2 linked regions of the Archangium violaceum genome follow. The protein of the gene in region 2 interacts with the protein of the main gene of each other region in a pairwise test. Links are inferred from orthologs where the notes say so. Each region holds a gene or a part of one and is shown on either strand. Other genes may lie near its edges. The genes, in order: eno and rpe.

What was found.
Region 1: the proteins of rpe (region 2) and eno interact in binary tests that used the Escherichia coli proteins (3 or more experiments, as listed by UniProt). The link is inferred for Archangium violaceum from one-to-one orthologs.

The regions. Positions count from the first base shown.
Region 1 is NZ_CP069396.1:5,223,350-5,226,608, reverse strand. Bases 159-3,109 are described here. They hold eno (phosphopyruvate hydratase), read right to left. Parts: upstream 2,307-3,109; coding sequence 1,011-2,306; downstream 159-1,010. Other genes in these bases: JRI60_RS21400 (ADP-ribosylglycohydrolase family protein), read left to right, coding at 2,403-3,109; surE (5'/3'-nucleotidase SurE), read right to left, coding at 194-988; JRI60_RS21415 (peptidoglycan DD-metalloendopeptidase family protein), read right to left, coding at 159-185. Outside these bases: more of JRI60_RS21415, read right to left, coding at 1-158; more of JRI60_RS21400, read left to right, coding at 3,110-3,259. UniProt on the Escherichia coli protein: Catalyzes the reversible conversion of 2-phosphoglycerate (2-PG) into phosphoenolpyruvate (PEP). It is essential for the degradation of carbohydrates via glycolysis.
Region 2 is NZ_CP069396.1:2,127,399-2,130,688, reverse strand. Bases 225-3,206 are described here. They hold rpe (ribulose-phosphate 3-epimerase), read right to left. Parts: upstream 2,052-3,206; coding sequence 1,398-2,051; downstream 225-1,397. Other genes in these bases: JRI60_RS08965 (HD domain-containing phosphohydrolase), read left to right, coding at 2,239-3,206; JRI60_RS08975 (response regulator), read left to right, coding at 1,006-1,389; JRI60_RS08985 (AAA family ATPase), read left to right, coding at 225-476. Also shown: more of JRI60_RS08985, read left to right, coding at 1-224; more of JRI60_RS08965, read left to right, coding at 3,207-3,290. UniProt on the Escherichia coli protein: Catalyzes the reversible epimerization of D-ribulose 5-phosphate to D-xylulose 5-phosphate.

The sequences.
Region 1 (3,259 bases), 3.1 Mb from region 2 along the record:
GAGACGGGGATGAGCTCCAGCTCCGGGTGGGGCTCGCGCAGCTCGCCGAGGCCCAACGGGGACTGCTCGGAGACGGACGCGGAGGGTGAAGGGGTGACGGACTTCGACACCAGCGAGCAGCCGGTGGTGCCGAGGAGCGCGAGCAGCGCGAACAGCGCCGGCCGCACCCACCTGGCGTCCGCCACCGCCAACCTCAGTCGCCTCCCCTGCCCACGTCGGAGCGCGGGAAGCCCTCGAGGTTCCAACCCGCCAGCGCCGTCATGGCTTGCGTGTCGGTGAGCTCGAAGTTGAGCGGCGTCACCGAGATGCGGCGCTCCAGGTGCACCGCGTTGCAGTCACTGCCGGGGACGTCCTCGTGCGCGTAGGAGCTGCCACCGATCCAGTAGTACTTGCGACCGCGCGGATCCTCCTTCTCCACCACGTCGTACCCGTACGAGTGCCGGCCCAGCCGGGTGATGGCGTACCCCGTGGGCTCGCCCCGGGGGACGTTGACGCTGAGCAGCATCCGGGGCGGCAGCTGGGGCTGGGCGAGCGCCGCCGCCACCAGCGAGCGGGCAAAGCGCGCCGCGTGCTGGAAGTCGAACGGCGCGCGAGACACCAGGCTGAAGGCAATGGACGGAATGCCCAGCAGCGCGGCCTCGCGGGCGGCGGCCACCGTGCCCGAGTAGTTGACGTCGTCGGCCAGGTTGGCCCCGTGGTTGATGCCGGACACCATGATCCGCGGGCGATCATCCTTCATGAGGTGATGGATCGCCAGATAAGCGCTGTCCGCCGGGGTTCCATCCACGGCGAACCAGCGCTCACGCACCTCGGTGATGCGCAGGGGGCGGTGCAGGGAGATGGCGTGCGAGGCCGCGCTCTGCTCGCGGTCCGGCGCCACCACCCACACCTCCCCCAACGGGGTCACCGCTTCCACCAGGTTGCGCAGGCCCTCGGAGAAGTAGCCGTCGTCGTTGGAGACCAGGATGCGGGGTTTCTTGTCGGCCACGGCTCTCTCTCCGTTCCTCTCGTTACTTCGACTTCAGTCCCTTGATGGCGTGCATGCCCGCGTAGCGAGCGCCCGCGCCCAGCTCCTGCTCGATGCGCAGCAGCTGGTTGTACTTGGCGATGCGGTCCGAGCGCGACGCCGAACCCGTCTTGATCTGTCCGCAGTCGAGCGCCACGGCCAGGTCGGCGATGGTGGTGTCCTCGGTCTCGCCCGAGCGGTGGCTCATCACCGAGGTGTAGCCGGCCTTGTGGGCCATGCGCACCGCGTCGAAGGTCTCCGTGAGGCTGCCGATCTGGTTCACCTTCACCAGGATGGAGTTGGCCACGCCGCCCTGGATGCCGCGGCCCAGGCGCTCCACGTTGGTGACGAAGAGATCGTCACCCACCAGCTGGATCTTGTTGCCCAGCGCGTCCGTGAGGCGCTTCCAGCCGTCCCAGTCGTCCTCGGCCATGCCGTCCTCGATGGAGACGATGGGGTAGCGCGACACGAGCTGCTGGTAGTAGTCCAGCATGCCGGCCGCATCGAACTCCTTGCCCTCGCCCTTGAGGCGGTACTTCTTGCTGCCCTTGTCGAAGAACTCGCTGGCGGCCACGTCCATGGCCAGGAACATCTGCTCGCCGGCCTTGAAGCCCGCCGAGGAGATGGCCTCCATGATGAGCTTGAGCGCCTCCTCGTTGGCCGGCAGGTCCGGGGCATAGCCGCCCTCGTCGCCCACACCGGTGGCCAGCTTGCGGCCCTTGAGGATCTTCTTCAGCGCGTGGAACACCTCGGCGCCCCAGCGCAGGCCCTCGGAGAAGGAGGGAGCGCCCGCGGGCACCACCATGAACTCCTGCACGTCCACGCGGGTGTCGGCGTGCGCGCCACCGTTGAGGATGTTCATCAGCGGCAACGGCAGGGTGCGCGCCTGCGCGCCGCCCACGTAGCGGTAGAAGGGAACGCCGAAAGCATCCGACGCCGCGCGCGCCGTGGCCATGGACACCGCCAGGATGGCGTTGGCGCCCAGCTTGCTCTTGGTGGGCGTGCCGTCCATCTCCAGCATCTGCATGTCCACCGCGTACTGGTCCGCGGCATCCATGCCCACCAGCTCGGGGGCGATCGTCTCCATGATGTTGGAGACGGCCTTGCGCACGCCCTTGCCCAGGTAGCGGTTCTTCTCCCCGTCCCGCAGCTCCAGGGCCTCATGCTCACCGGTGGAGGCACCGGACGGTACCGCCGCACGGCCCTTGGCTCCGCCCGCCAGGAAAACCTCGGCCTCCACGGTGGGGTTACCGCGGGAGTCGAGCACTTCACGCGCCACGATTTGAGCGATCTCGGTCATGGCGCGGGGTTCTAGAGGACACCCCCGCCCCGAGCAAGCTTGCTCGACAGGAGGACTGCTACACTGTCGGCCCCCCGAAGCCCCTCCCGCCGCCCCATGCCTCCGCGCCGACCCGCCGCCCCCGTTTCCGACCCGCACCCGCGCCTGCGCGGCCGAGGCGCCCTCCTGGGCCTCGCCGTCGGTGACGCGCTCGGCGCCCCCTTGAAGACACGGCGTCTGCCCGCCCCACCCTTCCCCCAGCTCGCGGACGGACTCTTCCGGGAGCTCAAGGGCGGGGGCCCCTTCGAGCTGCGGCGGGGCCAGGTGGGCGAGAGCGGGCAGATGGCCAGCTGTCTGGGCGCCGGTCTGCGCGAGCTCAAGAGCTACGACCCGGATGACATGCTGCGCCGTTACCTCGCCTGGCAGGGGCATGCCGTGGGCATGAGCGAGTCCACGCGCGAGGTGATGACGGAGCTCCTCGAGTCCGGCCTGCCCAGGGCCACGGCCGCGCGGCGCGTGTGGCTGCGCGGCCTCCGGCGCCCCGCGGGCAACGGCAGCCTCGCGCGTACCGCCCCCATCGGCGTCTTCTTCCACAAGGACGCCCAGGCGCGAGTGCAGGCCTCGCTCGCCGACTCCGCGCTCACGCACTTCGACCCGTGCTGCCAGCTGGCCTGCGCCGCCCTCAACGGCTCCATCGCGCACGCCCTTGGCGCGGGCGAGAAGCTGAAGACGGAGGATCTCATCACGGCCGCCATCAGCGGGCTGTCCGTGGCCAGTGCGTCCCTGGGCCGCTCGGCCGCCGACTACGTCCAGGAGGTGTCGCGCGCCACGGCCGCGCTCCGGGAGGACCTGGCGGCGGCGCAGCGGGACGACCCCCTGCTGTACGGTCCGGACCTGCACCTGCACCTGCACCCGGACCGGGTCCGGGTGGCCTTCCGGCTGGCCTACTGGGAGCTGTTGCACGCGCCCGGCTT
Region 2 (3,290 bases):
CCGAGCAGCTCGAGAGAGCGGGTTGCACTCTCGCGTTGGAGCTCGAGGGCCCCGTCATCGGGGCGTGGGACAGGCTCCGTATCGAGCAGGTCGTGATGAACCTGCTCACGAATGCCATCAAGTACGGGGCCCATCGTCCCATCCGGATGAAGGTGTGTAGCGAGGGAGACAGGGCGATGCTGCGGCTCGAGGACCACGGGATAGGCATTCCCAGGGAAGACCAGGCGAGGATCTTCGAGCGCTTCGCGCGCGCGGCCTCGCACAATTACGGCGGCCTCGGCCTCGGGCTCTTCATCGCGCGGCAGATCGTCCAGGCGCACGTCGGGCGAATCTGGGTGGAAAGCGAGCCCGGGAAGGGGTCGACGTTCTTCGTCGAGCTCCCTCGAAGCTTCTGCGGGCAGCGGCAGGAGTTGCCGCCGACGCCCGCCGGGACTGATTCCACGAGCCGCTCTCAAGCTGCCGCAGAGCACTCATGAATCCGTGGAGGACATGCGCAAGGGCCTCGATCGGCTCGACTTCGCAGCGCCCGAGCCAGCCCCAGCCGAGTAATCCCAGGGGCCGCCGGAGGTGAACCCTCGCCGCTTGCCGCGAGGTTGCTGCTGGCCTCTTGGCTCCGGAAAAACGAAGGGCGCGGACCCGAGGATTTCTCCAAGGATTCCGCGCCCTTCAGATGGTCGGGGAGACAGGATTTGAACCTGCGACCCCTTGGTCCCGAACCAAGTGCTCTACCAGGCTGAGCCACTCCCCGATACGTCACTGTCCTCCGCCGGAACTGCTCTCGGGCCGTCGAAGTGGGCGGTCATGTACAAGAGCCGTCCGGCCTAGTCAACGGCCCTGGATCATCTTTTCATTCCTCGCACCCCGACCCAGGGTCACCCATGACCCAGAGGGCCTGGAAAACCCGGGTTCCGCGCTCGTAACCCATGCATTTCGCGAGGGCGTCCATCAGGAACACTGCTTGCTTGGATTCTCATCGAACGCACAGCGCAGCCTCCCCGGGGTCCCATGCTTTCTCCGGTCGTCCTCATCTCCGATGATGAGCCGCTCGTCGTGTCCGCTCTCACCCGAGAGGCCCGCCGCTCCGGCCTCTCCTCGGTGGCGGACACCACGTCCCAGAAGGTCCTGGAGCTGGCTCGGAAACACCGGCCAGCCGTCATCATCCTCGACATCCACCAGAGCCAGGATGGACGCGACCTGCTCGCCCGCCTCAAGCAGGACCCCGAGACGCGCGACTGCAAGGTCATCATCCTCAGTGGCGTGGAGGACCAGTTCACCCGCCACGTCTGCTTCGAGCTCGGCGCCGACGCCTACGAGGTGAAGCCCTTCGACCACACCTTCATGACCCGGGTGGCTCGGATGGCCGGGGTGAAGGAGACCCTCGACGCCTGAGTGTATGCTCAGGGGCGCAGCGAGCGGATGGCCGCCGCGTAGTCCTTCGAGCCGAAGACGTACGAGCCCGCCACCAGCACCGTGGCCCCGGCTTCCACCACCCGCCGCGCCGTCTCGGCGTTGATGCCGCCGTCCACCTGGATGTCCGTGGTCAGCCCCCGCGCATCCATCATGGCGCGCAGCCGACGCACCCTGTCCACCGTCCGCTCGATGAAGACCTGCCCCCCGAAACCGGGGTTCACGCTCATCAGCAGCACCATCTCCACCTCGCCCAACACCTCCTCCACCGCCGACAGCGGCGTGGCCGGGTTGAGCACCACCGCCGGCTTCGCCCCCGCATGGCGGATCTGCTGCAGCACCCGGTGCAGGTGCGTACACGCCTCCACGTGCACCGTGAGGATGTCCGCCCCCGCCTCCGCGAACGCGTCCACGTACTTCTCGGGCTCGACGATCATCAGGTGCACGTCCAGCGGCCGGGTCGCCGAGCGTCTGATCGCCTGCACGATCACCGGCCCGAGCGTGATGTTGGGCACGAAACGCCCGTCCATCACGTCCACGTGGATCCAATCCGCCCCAGCGGCCTCCACGGCCCGCACCTCCTCGGACAACCGGCCGAAATCAGAGGACAGGAGCGAGGGAGAGACGAGCACGCGGCGATTCATGGGGCCGCTTCATACCCACTTCCGCCCGGGGGTGGTACCGCCTGATTGCACGCAAGGCGGGCTTCCCGACTGTCGGCCTTTCCATGGACTCGTCCCCGGGGACCCCCCCGGGGGGCGGCGCCTCCACCTCCCGTGCTAAGAAGGGTCCTCCCAGGCCGTGCGCCGTACCTCGACGGAGCCACTCCCGGTGCTTCCACAGACCCAGCTGCCCGAACCTCCAGACCTCAACCGGCGCCTCAAGAAGCTCACGTCCATCCTGGACGTCACCAAGGCCATGAGCGCCGAGCGCGACCTGGACCTGCTGCTCCCCCTCATCCTCTACGAGGCCAGCAAGGTCGTCGAGGCCGACCGCTGCTCCCTCTTCGTGCTGGACCGCGAGCGCAACGAGCTGTGGAGCAAGGTGGCCCAGGGCTCCAAGAGTGAGATCCGTCTCCCCGTGGGCAGCGGCATCGCCGGCCAGGTCGCCCAGACGGGCGAGGTCATCAACCTCCCGGACGCCTACGCCGACGAGCGTTTCAACCGCACCTTCGACAACCTCAGCGGCTACCGCACCCAGAGCGTCCTGTGCGTCCCCATGCGCGACGCCAACGGCGACGTCACCGGCGTCATCCAGGCCCTCAACAAGCTCAGCGGCAACCCCTTCGACTCCGAGGACGAGGAGCTGCTGCTCGCCCTCGGCGCCCAGGCCGCTGGCGCCATCGAGAACGCCCTCCTCCACGAGGAGATCAACAGGCTCTTCGAGGGCTTCGTCTCCGCCTCCGTGGTCGCCATCGAGTCCCGCGACCCGACCACCGCCGGTCACTCCGGCCGCGTGGCCGACCTCACCGTGGCCATGGCCCGCGCCCTCGAGCACGTCCACACCGGCTTGTACGCCCACACGCGCTTCAGCGTCACCGAGCTCCAGGAGCTGCGCTACGCCTCGCTCCTGCACGACTTCGGCAAGGTGGGTGTGCGCGAGCCCGTGCTCGTCAAGGCCGAGAAGCTCTACCCCCACGAGATGGAGGGACTGCGCGCCCGCTTCCAGCTGGCTCGCAAGGACCTGCAGCTCCAGAGCTACCGCCGCCGGCTCTCCGCCGCGAAGCTGCGCGGTACGCACCACCTGGCGGAGATCGACGCCGAGGAGGACGAGCGCCTCGCCAAGGAGCTCAAGCAGCTCGACGAGGTGCTCGAGTTCGTCCTCACCTGCAACCGGCCCACCGTGCTCGCCCAGGGGAATTTCGAGCGGCTCCATGAGCTGCG